DNA from 2 places in the Paenibacillus sp. LjRoot153 genome. Region 1 is predicted to be linked to the other one. Evidence: riboswitches for the same ligand, from Rfam matches in the RefSeq annotation. Region 1 holds a riboswitch; the other holds the start of a gene.

Evidence for each region. A riboswitch is a leader RNA that binds a small molecule or an ion and turns the genes downstream of it on or off. The one in region 1 is predicted to bind FMN.
Region 2: it holds a riboswitch for FMN, as region 1 does, so the genes downstream of both, ribD (bifunctional diaminohydroxyphosphoribosylaminopyrimidine deaminase/5-amino-6-(5-phosphoribosylamino)uracil reductase RibD) here and ACSQ8P_RS07730 (DMT family transporter) in region 1, are expected to answer to the same signal.

What each region holds. Positions count from the first base shown of each region.
Region 1 is NZ_CAXUQH020000001.1:1,751,173-1,761,706, forward strand. Features, by position in the region: gene ACSQ8P_RS07705 (Ger(x)C family spore germination protein) at 1-1,059, shown strand, start outside; gene ACSQ8P_RS07710 (AraC family transcriptional regulator) at 1,391-2,179, opposite strand; gene ACSQ8P_RS07715 (L-fucose/L-arabinose isomerase family protein) at 2,348-3,790, shown strand; gene ACSQ8P_RS07720 (hypothetical protein) at 3,787-6,261, shown strand; partial or broken gene ACSQ8P_RS07725 (SGNH/GDSL hydrolase family protein) at 6,368-7,443, shown strand; FMN riboswitch at 7,595-7,741, shown strand; gene ACSQ8P_RS07730 (DMT family transporter) at 7,926-8,831, shown strand; gene ACSQ8P_RS07735 (GntR family transcriptional regulator) at 9,229-10,359, shown strand.
Region 2 is NZ_CAXUQH020000001.1:5,098,805-5,109,338, reverse strand. Features, by position in the region: gene sigF (RNA polymerase sporulation sigma factor SigF) at 1-573, shown strand, start outside; gene ACSQ8P_RS22230 (DUF378 domain-containing protein) at 721-930, opposite strand; gene ACSQ8P_RS22225 (stage V sporulation protein AA) at 1,122-1,754, shown strand; gene ACSQ8P_RS22220 (stage V sporulation protein AB) at 1,751-2,173, shown strand; gene ACSQ8P_RS22215 (spore germination protein) at 2,198-3,841, shown strand; gene lysA (diaminopimelate decarboxylase) at 4,001-5,332, shown strand; gene ACSQ8P_RS22205 (peptidylprolyl isomerase) at 5,450-5,881, shown strand; gene ACSQ8P_RS22200 (hypothetical protein) at 6,515-7,699, shown strand; FMN riboswitch at 7,866-8,045, shown strand; gene ribD (bifunctional diaminohydroxyphosphoribosylaminopyrimidine deaminase/5-amino-6-(5-phosphoribosylamino)uracil reductase RibD) at 8,279-9,388, shown strand; gene ribE (riboflavin synthase) at 9,405-10,076, shown strand; gene ACSQ8P_RS22185 (bifunctional 3,4-dihydroxy-2-butanone-4-phosphate synthase/GTP cyclohydrolase II) at 10,093-10,534, shown strand, end outside.

The DNA.
Region 1 (10,534 bases):
GAGAAAAATGTGTTGGAGAAATTAGGCATGGCGATTGCAGTCGGGTATGACCATGGGGACGGAGATAAGATTAATACTACCTATGTGATCCATCAGATCGATCCGATTTCCAAATCCTCTGTGATGACGATCACCGGTGAGGGGCTGACTAGTAAAGGAGCTCGTGTGGCTGCGAACCGCAAATCGAATAAGAAGGTCGTTTCAGGTCAACTTCGGGTCGCTATTTATGATAATAAACTTGCTCAGGCAGGACTTCTACCATTGGTAGATACCTTATTTCGGGATGCCTCCATCGCCAGTACGGTTTATATGGCTGTCAGTAAAGACAGTACAGAAGATCTCTTAAAGCATAAATATCCGCAGTTCCCGGATGTTGGAAGCTTTATTGTAGACAGCATTCACCAGAATATTGTGGGTGAACAGATGGTGTCAGGCACACTTCATGAATTTCTCTCAGCCTTATATTCTACGGCAGATCCCATGGTACCGCTTCTACAAAGAAAAGGCGATAGCGTAGAGCTGAAAGATGTGGCCGTATTCAGTGGTGATAAAATGGTAGGTTCAATCGACCCGAGTGAGGCTTTCTTCCTTAAGACGATACGGGATCGATATAAAGCGGGTAATATAGAATTGTCCTTGGATACGAATCAATTGGGAGATATCGCGAAGAATGTCAAAGATAAGACCGTGCGAGTGGTCGTGGAGAATATAGCTAGTGATAGCACGAAGAAGTTGATCAGCCAAGACCCGCTTAAATTTCAGGTTGATATTAAATTGAAGGGTATGCTGACAGAAACATCTGCGCAGTTTGATCTCGGTCAAGCCGATGTTATTCAAGCCCTGCAAAAGCAAATGAGTAAAAAATCTGAAGCGCATATACAAACTTTATTAAAGAAATTAACTGCTCTAAACTCCGATCCGGTTGGATTTGGAGAAATCTACCGTAGTCGGGTGTACCACTCGAATCTGACAAGTGATGGTTGGCATGAGATGTATAAAACGGCAACGTATGATGTCCATGTTAATATGCGAATCGTGAGATTGGGTCAAATTCAATGAACTTCCTAAGTTATGTGTATGTTCAAGCACATAAACCTGGAAGTTTTTTTTCATTTTACAAGTAAAATCACCCGTGAAAATTTTTAGGAATAAATTACTGGATCATCGGTATATGCAGTGAGCGAAGAAATCGGCTAAAGCATGCAGCCACTTCTATATAAGCACGGGGAGATTGTCCTCACATCAGATCGGATCGTACCTCGATCGATCACACTAAAACATTGCGAAGGCAGCCTATAAAATGAAACAGAAATTTGCTGTACAGCTGAAAGAGTTACCTATTTCAAGGCTGCCTCGGTATGGCCAAACAAAATAAACACATCGAAACCGCCTAAGATTTCCATACCTGAACCTTTTCCTTCATGTAGGTCGAGGGCAGGGTGCCGGTGCATTTTTTAAACACTTTATTAAAATACGACTGCTCGCAAAATCCGAGAAAATCGGAGATTTCTCCTACATTCATCTGCGAGTTGGTCAACAGGTCGCAGGCGGCGGTAATGCGTATTTGCTGGATGTAGTCCGTGACGGATTGTCCGGTAACCTGTTTGAAAATGGTGCTTACATAGTTAGGTGTTCGTGCCACATGTTCAGCTAATTCGGTCACGGAGATGGTGCGATGATAATGATTGAGAATATAGGCCTGAAGCTCCATAACGATACTATAAGATTTGCCTTGCGTCGATTGAGAATCAATGTCTTCGTTGATGACAGCAAGCAATTCAAGCATGATACTGTGGCAAATGGTGTCCGAATAGGCGGATTTACGCAGCCAGTGCTGGGTCAACAATGAAAATCTTTGCTTCATATAGTCAAAGTTAAAAGGCCTGGTTAAGCAACGATCAGGTGCGATAAGCAGGGGAAGTCCGTCCCCATCCCCTTGATAATGAAAGTGTGCGACATACATGTCATGCGGTTCTTTGGTCGAATTCATCGCGCTGCGCCAAACACCTTGAGGAACAAATAAAAGATCGCCTTTTTGCATAGAAAAGGATTGGTCTTCAATCGTGTAGAGAATGCTTCCACTTGTAATGAGGATCAAAATATGGTTGTTTGTTTTAGCTTTAGGTACATGCCAATTCGGCTCACAATGCTCGAAATAGATAGCAACCGGTTGGATCATAGAAGGCTCCTTTTAGCAAATTCTCTTGTCTCTGTCAGGTCAGTGAACATTCTCTTAGTATAACTGAAATCGTAGAATTGTTGAAATAATTATTGGATTGTTCATTGTTTCAATAGACTGATTTTACTAAGCTTAAGAAGAAAACAAAGCAGGGAGGATGATGAGGAAATGAGTAGTTTATTCCAAAAAGTAAAAGCGCGAGTCGGCGTGATGACGGTTGGTCACGAGCCATATTGGGTACAATTTCCGGGGTTAAAAGAGGAGCTGGAGGGATACGGCCGTGAATTTGAGGAAATGCTTCGGAGGCATGACGTGGAGGTAGTATCGGCAGGCTTTGTTGATACGGTAGATAAGTCGTTTGCTGCATCGTCCTATTTGAGAAGCCAAGACATTGATTTCCTTTTTTGCTTCTTGAGCACGTATGTAACGTCTTCGACGGCAGCGACTCCGATCTTGAACTTGTCCGTTCCGACGGTACTTGTTGCATTACAGCCAAGGAAGCGTCTTGACTATAGAAATACGACGACGTATATGCAGTTAGCCAACGATAATATTTGTTCGCTTCCCGAAATAGGCGGCGTGCTTGTACGAGCAGGAAAGCCTGCAGCAGGGATGATCGTAGGAACGCTCTATGATGATGACCGCGCGATGAAGGAGTTACAAGGATGGTGCCAAGTCGCCAATACGAGCAGAGCATTCAAATATGCCAAAATCGGCTATATGGGGCATACCTACGAGGGTATGTATGATATGAACTCCGATCCGACGGCTTTTACGGCTGCATTTGGTTCGCATGTGCTAATGCTGGAGATGTGCGATTTAGCCAAGTTGGTAAATGGAGCAACGGCTAAGGAAACGGCCGACAAACTGGATGAAATTAAAAGCGTTTTCAAAATATCAGATCCCTTTATCGACCCGGTAACAAGACCGATCAAGCAGGAGGATTTGGAATGGTCTGCTAAGGTCGCGGTTGGACTGGATAAGTTGATTTTGGAATATGGATTAACAGGCCTGGCCTATTATTACCGGGGTCTCGACAATAATGAATATGAACGAATCGGATCGAATATGGTGCTCGGTAACTCACTGTTGACAGGCAAAGGGGTTCCGCTTGCCGGAGAAGCCGATTTGAAGACGTGCGCAGCGATGTTAATTATGGATCGTCTTGATGCAGGGGGTTCGTTCGCGGAGCTGCATCCCTGCGATTTCGTCGATGAGATTGTGCTGGTCGGACATGATGGGCCGCACAACATCAAGATTAGCGACGGGCAGCCGATCATTCGCGGATTGGATCTGTTTCATGGCAAAAGCGGTTCGGGAATCGGCGTCGAATTCAGCATTAAATCAGGCCCTGTTACTTTGCTCAGTATTTCACAAACCGCTAACGGCAAATTCAAAATGATCGCCACGGAAGGCGAATCCATCAAAGGAGAAATTCCACAGACAGGAAACACGAATACACGCTGTAAATTTAATTACAGTGTTGCAGAATTCGTGGAAAGATGGTGTTCGGCAGGTCCTACTCATCACTTTGCACTTGGCGTGGGGCACGTGAGTTCGAAGATCCGTAACGTTGCCAAAGTACTAGGCATTGAGGTGGAAATCGTATGACAATACCCGTAAAACCAAAACATACCTTGCAAAGAGTCACACTGGAAATGAGCCTCAAGCCATTCAAGAGTATGGCCCCTGAGGCCATCGAAGATGTGTGTACGGAAGCGATCCGTCAGTGGCTTCCTCTGATCGGCATGGCAGAAAGCTGTTCCATGCTGCTGTGGGTCGCTGACGGAAGCGAGATTCTAGTCTGGGACGGTGATTTGCAGCGCGAGATCGAATGGGCTCGCTATATCGGATTCGCCAATGAGGAGTATTTCGGACATATCAAGGACGACAAAGACCCAAGAATCGCCCAGCCTTACATTAGCGAAACAGCCAGAATCACCTATGGTGATTTGCAGTTCATTATAGCATCATTTAAAAAGATTGCAGCAGAACGTTACGGCATTCGCATAGAGGTGGGAGCCACCTTTGACGCAGGACCAGAATTTGCTTACTCAGATTTTAAATACAAGCTTCACCCGGAAATCAATCGCGCCGAAGTGGGCGGGCAGTTCATCTCGCTGAAGGCGGACTATACAGTCGTATGTGGTTGGTCGAAGCTTAAAGAAGATAACGTAGCTTATGCGACTTACCCTGACGGCATTCCCGAGGGTACAGCGTTTGGACAGTTTTTGGGGCGGCAGTGTGCAAGCTTTTTACCTGCATTAGGCTTTGATTATATTTGGTTTTCCAATGGATTTGCGCTGTCGTACTTTCCTTGGACGTATCTGGGAGCCAATTACGATGGCACGCAGCTTGCGATGGCTGACTATGAAGAGCTATCGACTAAGATGTTGTCGTTCTGGGAACTATTCAAGCAAGAATGCCCGGAATACCGGACAGAAATCAGAGGGACAAACTACGGAACTGGCATGGATCTAGCCAAGGACTGTATTCCCTTACTTGATCTGTATGAGAGAAACTATATCGAATTTCCGCCGCCGAACTCGCCTTGGGGAGCTCTTAATTACGATTTCGGTCTGGAGTTAACAGGCTACATGTCGCGCATTGCTGTGCTGCCGGGACAGACTTACCCGTACCGCTTCTATGCCAATGATCCTTGGTTCTGGCAAAATCCGTGGTGGGATCTCTACGATCGGGAGCCGCATGACATTTATTGTCCGCTCACTGTTGCTAGAGTTAACGCTGAGGGGGAGCTGGAGAGCCCGGGTATCGTAGAAATTTTGACCATAGATACGGAAAAAGGCGAGCTAAATCAAGATGTACCGATGGAGGTTATTCCTCATATCAAGAAGGCCTTCAAAGATGCGCCCGATCAGCCGGGGATCTTAATTTGGTTGTACCCGTTTCGAGAGATGCATGAAGCGATGGCTGAATCGGGCGAGCATTCGAGTGACGCTTTCTTCAATGATTGGTTTGTGCGTAACGCGATTAACCAAGGGCTGCCGCTTAATACGGTACTTAGCACCGATGACTTTTTCGCCATGCATGACGATGCTATCCAAAAACTTCAAGATACGATCTTGTTTACATCGGCATTTTGGATCAAAGGGGAGAAAGCGCAGAGAATCATCGAGTATATTCGTCGTGGAGGAAAGATCATTTTCTATGGCACTGTCGATGATCCGGCGCTACGTAAACTGCTGAATCTCAGATCTGAGGATGAGCTTGACGGTAGTTTCTCTGTCAACTTGTCATTGTCAGAAGATACGATCACAAGTGATCAGCATCAGGGGGGAAAAGGGGTTCATTTGCTTGAGATCAGCTCGCATATTTCCGGAGGTGGGTTGAAAGAGGTCGTGGATGATGCGGCTGACCCATTTACGCAAGTACATGCAACAGTGAAGCAGGATGGATTAGAGCGTACGTTTACACTAACTAGAGCCTTACCTGAATGGGACGGAGGAAGGATTGGTTGGGTACGCGGGGCGCTGCCGTTTCAAACTGCAGGCGTGACGCACCTACCAGTACGGCAGGAGAAGGAGTTAATGGATAGCTCAGTTATAGTGCGCTATCTGCTCCATGAATTCGGCTATTCCTTCTACCAGACGAAGAGTGAAGTAGATGCCCATCCTGCGCTTATGTTCATCACAAGGCGCGACAACGCGTTCATTCTTACAGGCTGTAAACAGGATACTTCCGTAACGCTGCAGCTTCGCTTTCCAGATGGGGCTCCGCTCATCATCGGACAATCAGCCCTGATTGGGGAAGGAACAGCTACTTATGCGCTTGATCGAACGTTTCATGATGAATGCCGCGTATTTGTGAATCAAAAACAATTGTCCCGCATCTTGTCCAGGGAACATCAACCTTTTCCGACATCGAAGAAACGCACTGTTCGTAATATTAGTGTTTACAATCTTATTGAGGCAGATGTGACCATTTATCCGCCACTTGCGCAGCTGCAAGCAGGAGTCGTCGAAGTGAAGAATGGCGAACACTATTTGGAATTATCCGGTAAAATTGTAGGGGGTCGCGTACTACTAACCAATATTAGCGGAACAATTGATATATCATGGTAATGGTCTAATATATCAGATACTAGATGAAACAATCTGTCATGTGAAAGGCTGGTGACAATGGATGAGTGCATCAAGGAAGAACGAGATAGAGAAGCTAGATGAAAGCATGAAAATAGTAGCGGATATCAATACCGATTGGGAATGGCACTCGCCTCTTAGTGAGCCATTTCGGGTCACAGGGTTGCCTTGGCTTGAACAAGACGGGCTATATCGAAGATTGCCACTCCAACCAAGCCATCGGATTCGACCAGAGGTAGATCGACTCGCGAATTTTACTGCTGGCGTGCAGATTCGTTTCCAGACAGATTCACCCAAGCTTTCTGTGAGGGTCATTTTGGCTGATAAGGCCACCATGTACCAAATGCCCGCCACAGGTCAATGTGGGGTTGATTGCTACGTCGGTACGACAGGAAATCAACTTTATGTAAATACGACTCGCTTTGATCAGTTAAAAAATGAATACGAATCCACTCTCTTTGAATCAATGCCGTGGCAAATGCGGGATATCACACTAAATCTCCCGCTATATCAGGGAGTGAAGGAGATTTGGATAGGTCTAGCTCCTTCTTCATCGGTAGGCGGATTTCCCGGCTTTGCCACCCACAAGAGGGTTCTTATTTACGGAACTTCCATCACCCATGGAGCGTGCGCCTCTAGGCCTGGTATGGCTATTCCAACATTCTAAGCCGGAAATTCCCGATTGAAATTGTGAATCTCGGATTCTCCGGGAATGCTCAAGGTGAGCCCGAGCTTGCCCATTTGATCAGCCAAATCGATGAACCTGCGCTGCTTGTTCTAGATTATGAAGCTAATACGCCTAGTACAGAACGGCTTCAGGAATCATTACCGAAATTTATCCGGATTTATCGCCTCAGCCATCCTGAAGTCCCTATTCTCGTCATCTCACAAATCCGATTAGCGAAGGAAGCTTTTGACGAAAACATGCTTCATCGTCGCGAAGAACGTAGACATCTTCAATGGGAAATTGTTGAGCAATTGCAGCAGGAGGGGGATGTTAATCTCCACTTCTGTGATGGTGCAGAGTTATTGGGAGCGGATTACCAGGATTGCACCGTAGACGAAATTCATCCTTCAGATTTAAGCTATTTTCGCATCGCGGAGGCACTTAGCCCTATTTTTGGCAAACTACTTGTAGAGGACCTTGATGTGCTGAACATATGAGCCATATAGGTGGATTACTACTTGGGTGATGACCTTGGTCAACTATTTGAATACCGAAACAGCTTTAGAGGTGTGAATGTTGAATAGTGGCATTCAATAAATCAAGGGTTGCCAATCAAACTGTAACCTGATAGTATACATTTAATCGAATATGAACCTTCGGGGCAGGGTGCAATTCCCTACCGGCGGTGAGGATACCCGTGTGTATCTAAGCCCGCGACTCTCAGCCAGCAATGGTTGGGACTGACTTGGTGAAATTCCAAGGCCGACGGTATAGTCCGGATGGGAGAAGGTGAAGAACAGCTTTTTAAATTTCGATAATTTAATAGGTCTGTTTGTCAATGCCCCCGTTTATAATGACGGGGGCATTGTTTCTTCATGAAGGTTCAATTCAAAACGTTCAATAGGAGGTTTTTGAATTGGAAAATGTAGTTAAGTTTAGAAGTAAAGGTGCGGCATCTCAAGGCTTACGTACAAGTGGTATGAGCGGGATCTGGTATGTGGCACTTGGCGCCACACTGTGGGGACTGGATCCGCTATTTCGGATCCTTTTATTGAAAAGCTTTACCTCGGCGCAAATTGTATTCATTGAACATGTATTACTAGCCATTTACGCGCTGCCCGTATTGATGAAGTATCGTCGAACGTTAACAGGTAAGCTATCCATTGCCGTCATTGGTGCGCTGCTCTTCATATCCTGGGGCGGATCGGCGATTGCCACCATTCTGTTCACTGCGGCATTCTCTCACGGAAGCGCCAATGCTATCTTGCTTTTGCAGAAATTACAGCCCTTATTCGCAATCATTCTTGCTCGTGTTTTGCTCAAAGAGACATTGCCATCGAAGTTTTCTGCCTATATCGGGGTAGCGCTGCTAGGTACGTATTTGCTGACGTTCGGCCTCAGTTTACCTGGTATGGGCTTGAAGGATTTAGGTACGATAAGTTGCTTATTTTCTATTCTGGCAGCTGTTTTATGGGGCGGCTCAACGGTGATGGGGAAATTCCTGCTTCAGAAAAAGCTGGATTTCCCTGTGGTGACCTCACTTCGGTTCTTGCTGGCACTTCCACTACTAACGATAGTGCTATTGGCAAGTGGCGACCAGTGGCAGTTGAACGGTTCGAGCAGTGAGCTGACGATGATCGCGGTAAACCTGTTGTTCCAAGCCTTTTTCCCAGGACTGCTCAGCATGCTGCTTTACTATAAAGGCTTATCTTCTACCAAAGCGTTCTTCGCAACGCTAGCCGAACTTGCCTTCCCTGCGGTTGGTGTCTGTATGAATTGGCTTGTATTTGGTCAAAAGTTAACGATTGGTCAGCTAGTTGGCTTTATACTCATCTGGTTAACGCTGTGGTTTATGAGCCGGCAGAGTAACCAGAAGGAAAAATAGAGGCTCGGTGGACGGAGTTCGATGGAATAAATGGAAAAACTCCAGTTAATTTTGACGTATTCACCATAATTCGCCGAATAGATGGATTTCATGTAGTTAATTTCAGGGAAATCGGCTGAAAGGCTACAAAACGATGAAATTAACTGGAGAAAATACATTTATTTGTACAAATAGGCATATTCCCCACAAATTAACTGGAGAAAGTCCAGTTAGGTGCACCAACTGATGCTAAAGCATTAACCCTCAGTTGCCAAATGGGGTTAGCGGTTTAGAGGCTAGTAGAACGAACTGCAGGTAGATCCCATCTCAACTCCCATCTTTCCAAAACCTGTATAACATGATATATTAATATCAATATATGATATAACATTTAGTTGGGTGTAGGGAGTGGGGAGCAATGTCGACAGATTCAAGACCCATTTATGAGCGAATATATGAAACGCTGCGTGAAGAGATTCTACAACGCAAATATAACATTGGCGACCGCGTTCCATCTGAGAAGGAATTGGCTGATGACTATAACGTGAGCCGGATCACGAGTAAAAAAGCGCTGGAGATGCTGGCTGAAGTTGGACTGATCGTCCGGAAGCCAGGCAAAGGCTCCTTTGTCGCAGAGGAAGGCGAGCCTTCAGCGGAAGTCTTGTCCTCCGAAGCACGGGCGAAACATACGCTGATTGGCCTTGTCATCACAGATTTCGGGAATACGTTCGGAACGGAAATGATTTACGGCATGGAGCGCGCCTCTGCCGACAACGATAGCTTCCTTGTGCTGCGCCGCTCTTTCGGCTTGCCTGAGAATGAAGAGAAAGCGATTCGCTCGTTTCTCGAATTAGGTGTGGATGGCATCATTGTGTTTCCTGCGCAAGGGGAGTTCTACAATGCGGAAATCCTGAAGCTAGTCATTCAACAATTCCCATTAGTGTTGGTGGACCGTCACCTCAAAGGGGTAGCTGCGGCTTCGATCAGTACAGATAACATCAGTGCTGCGCGCACAGGGACGGATTACTTGCTTGATTTGGGCCATAAGCAAATCTGCTTACTTACGCCGCCGCCGATGGATACAACGGCGATTGAAGATCGAATCGAAGGCTTCGTTCGCGCTCATGCGGAACGCGGTGTACTCGTGGATCGATCCTTGTGGTTAGACGACATTACGTCTACGCTTCCGAATTCGTTCCATCAACCCAACATGGATCAAGATATCGAGATGATCAAAGCGCACTTGCGGAGCAATCCGCACATTACAGCTTTATTCGCGATGGAATATAATATAGCCTTGCTTGCCAAGGCAGCAGTAGAACAAATGGGACTTCAGATACCAGGGGACATTTCTATCCTTTGTTTCGATAGTCCGCCAACTACGCTAGGCAGCGGCTATCGCTTTACGCACATGATTCAGAATGAAGATGAAATCGGCAAATTGGCTGTTGAGAATGTGCTCAAGCTAAAGCGCGGTGAGAAAGTGTCCAATAAAACAACTTTGGATGCCAAGCTGATCATCGGAGAGTCAACAGGTCCAGCAAAATGATCGGATCAACAAATAAACGATCCACAAGGCCTACACCGGAGATTGCTAACCTAGCAATCTCTTTTTTATATAATGATATATTAATCAATTTAAATGGTATACAAATAATATAATAAATACATATTGACATAACGTTCGTAGGTCGCCTATAATCATAAATGTAAGCGGTTTATTT
Region 2 (10,534 bases), 3.3 Mb from region 1:
TTCCAGATCGGGTGCATTGGACTGCTTAAGTCCGTGGACAAATTCGATCTATCGTATGATGTAAAATTCTCAACCTATGCAGTCCCGATGATAATCGGGGAAATCCAGCGGTTTCTGCGGGATGATGGCACATTAAAGGTAAGCCGCTCTCTGAAGGAGCTTGCGAACAAAATTCGCAAGACGAAGGATGAGCTTTCGAAGCGCTTGGGGAGGCTTCCTACGATCAAAGAGGTTGCCGAGGAGCTTATGATTACGCCGGAGGAGGTTGTATTCGCTCAAGAGGCGAATAAACCACTCTCGTCGATTCATGAGACCGTGTTCGAGAACGATGGAGACCCTATCACGCTTATGGACCAAATTTCGGATGAATCCGGAGAGAAATGGTTCGAGAAGCTAGCCTTGAATGAGGCGATTGGGACGCTCTCGGAGCGAGAAAGACTTATTGTTTATCTCCGCTATTTCCGTGATCAGACTCAGTCGGAGGTTGCAAGTAGACTAGGCATATCTCAGGTGCAGGTATCGCGCTTGGAGAAAAAGATTCTGCAATCGATCAAAGATCAAATTGCACAATAATTGTCCTATACTTCACCACGCTATGGAAAAAAACCGTGCTCCTTCTTGGAGGACGGTTTTTCAGCGTATATACGTATAGCCGCTAATTTCCCATGAGTAAATATCAGGGGTGATGAGCGGCTTGTTCCTTATACACCGAACTCTTTCCTAGCGTACCGAATAACGGTCAACAGCATAAAATCTGACGCAGTATATCCCGCATAAACCTACGAGGGAATATACGATACGACTTAACCCTGAAGATTCACGATGTGAATCTCCCCCAAGTAGAGCAGAAACTAAATCCCATTCGAAAAGCCCAACTAGAAGCCAATTCAGCGCACCAATGATGACTAGTGTTAACGCGAATTTTGCCATGTTATCACCTTCTTTATATGGAATAAGTAATCGTATTCCCTATTTAACATGCCTTGCCATATCCGACTTTATGCATGGAGAATTTACCAAATCTCGAATGGATTACGCAAAGGAAGGATTTTGCATACTATTTCTATACATGGATGACTGCAGGCAGAATTGACATTGTTAAGCTCTGAGAGGGGTGAACCATGGTTCAGATAGTTAGTAAATATTTATACATTCGTTTGCGCCGCAAAGCGCGCGTTCGCAAAGGTCAGATTGTGAGACTGCACCATATTGCACAGCTATTTGTGGAGCCTGAATATGAACAAGCTCTGAACGAATTGATTATTCATCAACCCCAGCAAGAGGATGGGAATCGCGTGCTCATTGACATGCTATTAATCATTCGTAAAGTGAAGAAACGGTTTCCCGAGCTGCAAGTTGAACATTTTGGAGAACCACACGTGCTGTTAGAGATATACACCGATAATAAGAAAGCAAATCCGCTTCTCATCGGGATCGTTTGGTTGCTTTTATTTATTGGCTCAGGGCTGGCGATCATGAATTTCCATGCAGACGTGTCCATGTTAGCCGTACATCAGCGTATTTATGAATTGATGACGGGTAAAAAGGTGGATCATCCGCTAATTTTGCAAATTCCCTATTCAATTGGTATCGGAGCAGGGATGGTACTTTTCTTTAACCATCTGTTTAAGAAGAAATTCAATGAAGAGCCGAGCCCATTGGAAGTTGAAATGTTTATGTATCAAGAAAATATTAATCATTATGTAATCACAGAAGAATACTCGAAAATCAATGAAGAAGGGGATTCGAAGTGATTACGCTGTTCGGGGAAGCTTTCCTAGCCGCTTTTATCGGATTAGCTGGGGGCATTGCAGTTGGGAGCGGCATGGTTGCCTTTCTAGTGGTCTTGGATATCATCCCTAGGTTAGCCCAAATCACGAAATCATTTTCGAAAATTCACGCTTATGAAGCAGCGGTTGTACTCGGCTCACTCATGTTTACTTGGGTGGATTTCAGTGATCTGCATATGCATTTATTCCCAATGGGTGCAGCATTATTTGGCCTATTTGCAGGTTGCTTTGTAGGCTTGCTAGCCGCAGCACTGACTGAAATCGTCAATGTGCTGCCGATTTTGGCTAAACGAGTAGGAATGGATTCCTATCGAATTGGGTTATTAATGGCCATGATTTTTGGTAAGGTTATTGGCTCCTTGTTTGAATGGTTAATTTATTAACGGGCGGAGGAAGGTGGCGCACCAATGAAATTTATAGTTAAAAATGGTCAACGTAGTGACGATGAGAACTTGCAAGAATTACAGGACGAAGAGAAACAAGGTAATCATGAACATAATCAAGAAGAAAAGTTAGCTGTCGATGAGGAAGGGAATTTATCGACCTATAATCCCATCACGAATATGACACCGAAAGAGAAAGCACTCAAGATCCAAGAGGATATTCCGAAAAGTCTTCGAGAAGTACAGCGCGTATTGGAAGAAAGGGTCGGTTTGAATCGGAGTTTTGATCTTGTGATGAGAGAGATGGTGTTTGGCGCTAAACGCGTTGGCATCTTTTACTGCAACGGGTTCGCGAAAGATACCGTGTTGACGGATATCATCACTCGACTGACCTATGCAGATAGTGAAGCGGTGGCCCACCATACTTTGGAAACGTTTATTGAGAAACTAATTCCGCATATTCAAGTGAAGCATTATACGAAAATGTCTGAGATTGTTGGACAAGTGTTAATGGGTGGGACCGCCTTCTTTATCGAGGGAGTAACGACAGCCATTGCGGTTGATGCGAAAAGCTTCCCTGTTAGATCTATTGCAGAACCAGATTTAGAACGTGTCGTTAGAGGTTCACGCGATGGTTTTGTAGAAACGCTGTTAGTGAATGTTACCCTGGTTCGACGCCGCATTCGTGATGAGCGTTTTAAACTAGAAATCATGCAAATTGGCAAACGGACGAAGACGGATGTCTGTATCGGATATATTAATGATATTGCGGATGCGGCACTTGTCCAAGATATTAAAGACAAGATGAAACAAGTAGAGATTGATGGTCTGCCCTTAGGTGAAAAGCAACTAGAGGAAATTATTGTAAATAAGGGTTGGAATCCATATCCCATGGTTCGCTATTCGGAGCGGCCGGACGTGGTCTCTGCACATCTACTAGAAGGTCATGTTTGTGTGTTTGTGGATACCTCTCCAAGCGTCATGATCTTGCCGACGACCTTTTTCCATCATGTGCAGCACGCTGAGGAATATCGCAATACACCTTTTATTGGCACCTATTTAAGGTGGGTCCGCTTCGCTGGCATTATGATGTCGATCTTTTTGCTGCCACTTTGGTATCTGATGGTGATGGAGCCTTCCTTAAAGCCAGCGGGTCTAGAATTTCTTGGCCCGCAGAAGGAAGGTACCTTACCGCTCCTCCTTCAATTCTTGATTGCGGATATAGGAATCGATCTGATGCGGATGGCAGCGGTACATACGCCTTCACCACTTGCAACTGCGATGGGATTGGTGGCAGCGATTTTGGTCGGAGACATTGCCGTTAAGACAGGACTCTTCATTAACGAAGTTATCCTATACCTTGCGCTGGCGTCGATCGGGATGTTCGCTACGCCAAGTTATGAATTAGGTTTAGCGAATCGAATCGTGCGGCTAGCGTTATTAATAATCGTTTCCATTTTTGGAGTTCCTGGGTTTGTGATTGGCTCCACATTATGGCTTATTATGCTGGCTGCGAAGAAATCCTATGATGCCCCCTATATGTGGCCGTTTATCCCGTTTAATGCCAAGAGCTTTTTCGCGATTTTGCTTCGTCGTCCAGTACTAGCAAGCAAAACAAGGCTTAGTATTACGAAACCAATTGATGGTACCCGTCAACCCAAATCATAGCGTAAAAATGGGCTGGAATCTTCCTGCCCTTTTTTGTTTGTTCTAGGCGCATGTATTGTCAAATACGCATTCACTATGGTACTTTTATTAGTATGTATGCGACCTCTTTAGCGGAATTTGGCATAGGGAAGGTTCAAGTAGAGAGGGGAAAATATAGCTATGTATTTACATGGTACCAGTAGAATAAATGACCAAGGCCACCTCGAAATTGGCGGTGTTGATACGACAAAGTTGGTTGCCGAATACGGCACGCCTCTCTATGTTTTTGACGAGACACTCGTACGTCAGCGTTGTCGTGAATTCGTTGAAGCTTTCGGGGCATCGGGGCTGAAGTTTCAAGTAGCCTATGCAAGTAAAGCGTTTTGCGTAATGGCCATGTGCCGAATTGTCGAGGAAGAAGACATGTCGTTGGACGTTGTATCGGATGGCGAACTGTACACAGCACTTCAAGCGGGATTCCCTGCTGAACGCATTCACTTCCATGGGAATAACAAAACCATTTCTGAGATAGAAATGGCCATTGATGCCAAAATTGGATGCTTCGTCGTGGATAACTTTATCGAATTGCAAATGTTAAATGCGATAGCAGCGGAAAAACGCCAAAAGGTGAAAATTTTACTGCGGATTACGCCAGGTGTGGAGGCGCATACGCATGAATATATATCGACAGGTCAAACAGATTCCAAATTCGGCTTCGATTTGGGGAATGGTTCTGCATTCCGTGCGATTCAGGAAGCTTCGCAGCTTTCCAATCTTGATCTTTTGGGTATACATTCGCATATTGGTTCACAAATTTTTGAAGTCGAAGGCTTCCGAATCGCGGCTGAGAAAATGGCCGAATTTGCCATTCATGTTCGGACTGAATTAGATGTCACGTTCAAAGTGATTAACCTAGGCGGTGGCTTCGGCATTCGTTACGTAAGTGAAGATACGCCACTTCCAGTCGCTGTATATGTGAAGGCAATTACAGATGCGATCAAAACGAATTTCGGCAGCAACGGTTATCCGCTTCCTGAAATTTGGGTTGAACCAGGCAGAAGCATCGTTGGCGATGCAGGGACTACGCTTTACACAGTCGGTACAACGAAGGATATTCCCGGCGTACGTAAGTATGTGGCTGTGGACGGCGGTATGACAGATAATCCGCGTCCTGCACTGTACGAAGCCGTATACGAAGCGGGCCTTGCGAATCGCGCTGCAGAGCTGCCAGCTGAAGTTGTTTCCATTGCCGGCAAATGCTGTGAAAGCGGCGATATGCTGATCTGGGATGTGAATCTGCCGAAGGTGGCAGCGGGTGATATTTTGGCGGTGTCGAGTACTGGAGCTTACAATTACTCGATGGCTAGCAACTATAACCGTATTCGCAGACCGGGTGTTGTTTTCGTCAAAGACGGTCAAAGTGACCTTGTCGTGAAACGTGAAACTTTTGATCAAATCGTAGGGAATGACGTAATTCCAGCGAGAATGAAACAAGTAAGCAAGACGGTATAATGGCATCATGAAAACAGCAGGAGGCCCCAGAGTTACGCAGGGTTCCTCCTGCTGTTTGTGTAATGCAGTCATTCATAGTAGAATAAGATATTATTTCCTAAAGGAGTGAACCACATAATGGCCAAACAAGCAAAAATTCAACTAGCAGGTGGCGGAGAGGTTGTTATCGATCTTTTTGAGAAAGATGCACCGAACACAGTCGCTAACTTTGAAAAACTAGCAAACTCTGGTTTCTACAACGGACTTGTTTTTCACCGCGTAATCCCAGGATTCGTAGCACAAGGTGGTTGCCCAACTGGAACAGGAACTGGTGGCCCTGGCTACCAAATCAACTGTGAAATCAACCCGAACAAACATGAGCGCGGCTCCCTAGCAATGGCGCATGCTGGTCGTAACACAGGCGGAAGCCAATTCTACATCGCTTACCAACCGCAACCACATTTGGATGGCGGACACACAGTGTTCGGTAAAGTATCCAAAGGTATGGAGCTTGTTGATGCATTCAAAGGCAAAGACAAAATGGAAAAAGTAGAAGTTGTAGAAGTATAATTGCTGTAATGCGAACTGCTCAGACTTAGGTCTGGGCAGTTTTTGTGTTTGTGCGTAATGCGAGGGGCTGATTAGCCAAATAGATGGATTTTCTGTAGTTAATTACTTGGATTACTAGATGAAAAATAAACTAGATGGATTTCCTGTAGTTAATTTCAGGCATTTTCAGCGAAATGAGAGAATGGAGGAGAATTAACTACATATTATCCATTTAAGTGAAAAATTTGATGGAATTCTTCAGGATTAGCTGTATATTTTTCAGGTAAATTGAGATATGTAGAAAGTGGACTCTGCACCTTAGACCGTTCGAAACCTCAAAACCCCAAAACCTTAGCTACTCAGCAAACCAACACCTCATCAACATCTCAACAACTTAGGACCATCTCAGTACTCCAGCAGCAAGCCATTTCCTCAGAACTTAGGGTTATTCAGCCCCTCAACAACAAGCCCCCCAGCACCTCCTCCAACGCAAATAAACCCAATCCAACTCTGCCAATGTTACTCCGGCTCGATAAGTGGTTGAATGAGACATGAATCATGGGAATTCGCGTGTAATATCTAGTCAAGCAGAACCTATCTGAACACGGATACGTCAAACATAAAAAGGGAATACGTAAGAAAGGTGATGTCCTTTTGAAAAGGAATGGGTTGAGGTATTTAGGAGCAGGTATAGGGATTGTTATGCTATGTTTATTAACTTTGGCAGGTAGAGAACGTCCAAAGTTCCCGGTTCACAACTCACAAAATGTGGCATTGATCTTGGATGTAGACGCAGCTAATCCGTCCTCAGAAACGGTGAGGCGACCTTTGCTTGATCAGCTTAGAATAGAGCTTAACCAATTACATGAACCTATTCGTGATATGACCGATTGGCTTCAAACACGGGTCGTGCCATACGATTCCGAAAAAGAGCCTTTAAACGTCATCCAGACAGATCTGGATAAAGATGGTGTTTCGAATGAATGGGTATCTGTGTTGGTTGAGGATATTCTAGATAACCAAACAGGCGTGGTACAGGCACGAAAGTCATATGGGGTTGTTATTGATTTTAAGGAAGGCCAATTCACACTCCAAAGTTTGAATTTTTCATCCGAAAATAACGGCCGAACAAAGGTAATGACCATTAATGACCTTACAGGTGATAGCAAACCTGAGATCGTTTGGGTTTCTACAAACAGTGGAGCGCACACCAATTTTTCCTCATATGCTGTGTCTTCATGGTTAGGCGGAACACTTGAAACATACGTAGGAACAGCTGTGATAGCCAGTGTATCCAAAGCGGAAATTCGAGAGAGGAAGCTAGAGCTGTCAGGTGGGTTAATCGGTTCTGTTGGAGCCGGACCATGGCAGAAGGAATTCAGGGAGTCGTATGCTATTGTTGAAAATAAGCTAAAGAGGACGGGGCGAGTCTATGTGCAATCACCTACACCGTATCACCGACTGATAAGCGGAATGTGGGCTGAATCGCACGGATACCGGGAGCAAGCGTTACGTGATTATTCAGAAGCCGTCGAGATGCAAGCTACGTCTTACCAAGATTATGCTTTTATTTTTGAAGGCGAGTGGGTACAGGGTGGAATAAATCCCGATAAGGAAGCTGAATTCGACCGTACGATCAAACGTTTCTCACAACTACGGAAGGAACTTTTAACAGAGGTGTCCAGAGGTGTTGACCCTCAAAACGCTTGCTTATCGGCAAAGAAGAAAGCTGGTTTCGACAAGGTTTGGTTGACATACCTGAATGCACCTGCTGGCTATGCGAATCCTCATTGGGAAGAAGGAACGATTTGTTCGGATATAGCGTTGTTAGAACTATGAATTCATGGTGAAATCAAGAACGGTGATCCCCAAAGCCATTAATTCCGACAAGTTTTATCAGAAAAAATGAAAAAAGACCTTGCAATTTTCATGTGTGAGTGATAAATTTTTGTGTAATAAAGAAATTAGTAGCTAAGGTTTAGTTATTAATCTCTTATATAGTATGCAAAACCTTCGGGGCGTGGTGAAATTCCACACCGGCGGTGATTCGTATCATGTACATGTACATGGTTGCGATCAGTCCGTGACCCGTTGTGAAGCTAGCGGTACCTGACAACAGCTTCGCTACGGTTGACCTGGTGGAATTCCGGGACCGACAGTATAGTCTGGATGGGAGAAGGAAAATGCGAATGCCAATTCGCTAGCATGCTTGTTCATTTTTTTCACATTAAAATAAATTCGGCAGGTCTGTCCAAAGTGGCTACTTCGTCGGTATTGTTTGATTTGATCAAAAATGTGACAAGCGTAATAGCTGAAGTTTATTCGTGTTATCTAAACAATCTCTGGCCCCCATCCGTAAGCGGAAGGGGCTTTTTTGCATTAGAATCTAGGATTGGATTAAGAAGGCGGTGAACATCCATGCAGCTGTTGAACGATGAAACCTATATGAGACTTGCGCTTCAGATGGCGGAGAGTGCACTCGGACAAACGGGAATTAATCCTGTAGTTGGCTGTGTTCTTGTCAAAGAGGGCCGCATTGTCGGCATGGGTGCACATCTGAAACGCGGAGAGGGTCATGCAGAGGTCCTGGCGTTGCGCATGGCGGGCGATGAAGCAAAAGGAAGTACAGCTTATGTGACCTTGGAGCCCTGCAGTCATTATGGCAAAACACCACCGTGCAGCGACCGCCTCATCAAAGCTGGTGTGACTCGTGTAGTTGTTGCTACGACGGATCCGAATCCGCTTGTGGCTGGGACGGGAATCGCAAAGCTACGCGCGCATGGATTGGAAGTGAGTGTAGGCTTGCTAAGTGAAGAATCCGCGAAGCTGAACGAGGCTTTCAACAAATTCATCGTCTCGCGTATGCCTTTTGTGACTATGAAGACTGCGAGCACTCTTGATGGCCGCATCGCTTCCAAAACTGGCGACAGCAAGTGGATTACATCCGCGGAGTCGCGAGCTTTTGTTCACACCCTGCGCCATCGGCATCAGGGCATCCTCGTCGGCGTCCAGACGATCATCGCCGACGACCCGCAGCTGAGCACGCGCGGCGACGTACCGGCTGTGCAGCCGGTACGCATCATCGCGGACTCGCAGCTGCGAGTCCCGCTCGGCGCCCGCGTGCTCACCGAGCAGGATCGTCAGCCGACGATCCTGCTCGCGAGCGCACAGGCGCCCGCAGAGCGGCGTGCCGCGCTGGAAGCGCGCGGCATCACGGTCCTCACCTGCGGCGACGGCCCGCAGGTGGACCTGACGCTCGCCATGCAGCAGCTCGGCGAGCGAGAGATCGGATCCATCCTCCTCGAGGGTGGAGGCCGCTTGAACGGCGCCATGCTGGAGCGGCGCCTGATTGATAAGCTGGTGCTGATGTTTGCGCCGAAAATTATCGGCGGGGGCCAGGCAGCACCTGTGAACATCCACTTCGACGGCTACGCGAAGATGGATGACGCCATTACGCTCGACCGAATGCGTGTCGAGCAATTCGGACCGGATGTTTGTATCACCGGTTATCCGTTGTATAAGAGCTAGAGGATGGAGGAGTGGCATGTTTACCGGCATTGTAGAAGAAATCGGCCACATGCGCCGCATTCATAGTGGAGGGCAAGCCATGGTGTTGACCATTGGCGCCAAAAAAATACTGGAAGATGTCCATTTAGGTGACAGTATTGCCGTTAATGGCGTGTGTCTCACAGTCATTTCGTATGATAGTGATTCCTTCTCCGTTGATGTGATGCCTGAAACGTATCGGAAAACGAATCTTCGGAAGCTTCAATCCGGCACACGTGTGAATTTGGAGCGGGCGATGGCTGCGAATGGCCGATTTGGCGGACATATTGTCCAAGGTCATGTGGATGCCACAGCAACGATCCTTTCCCGCATACCCGAAGAGAATGCAGTTGTTTACCGGTTCGCACCGGAGAATCCGCATATTTTCCGCTACATCATTCCTGGCGGATCCATCACGATTGATGGTATAAGTTTAACGGTTGTAGATGTCACAGAAAACGATGTTTCCGTTTCGATTATCCCGCATACCCTTGCGCAAACTGTTCTCCACGACAAAAAAGCCGGAGATACAGTCAACATTGAATGCGATGTTCTTGGCAAATATATGGAACGACTGCTCAAATTTGGTCCTTCTGAGACTGCTGTTCACGGAGAGCCTAAGAAAAGTAAGCTGACCGCAAGCTTTTTAGCAGATAATGGCTTTATGTAAGTTAGGAGAGGTGCATATGACACAACCCATTCGATTTAATAAGATTGAAGAAGCTCTTGAAGATCTGAAATTAGGTAAAGTAATTATTGCGGTAGATGATGAGGATCGGGAAAACGAAGGTGATTTTATCGCGCTTGCTGATAAAACAACTCCTGAAGTGATCAACTTCATGATTAAAGAAGGGCGTGGCCTTGTCTGCGCACCGATCACCGAAGAGAGAGCCAAGGAACTTGATTTGCCGCCTATGGTGGTACGGAACACCGATTATCACGGCACAGCCTTCACAGTTTCCGTTGATCATACCGATACAAGTACAGGGATTTCTGCTCATGAGCGTTCCAGAACAATTCAAGGCTTAATCGATCCGTCGACGAAGCCGCAGGATTTCCGCAGACCAGGTCACATTTTCCCTTTGATCGCAAAAAAAGGCGGTGTACTTCGCAGAGCAGGCCATACAG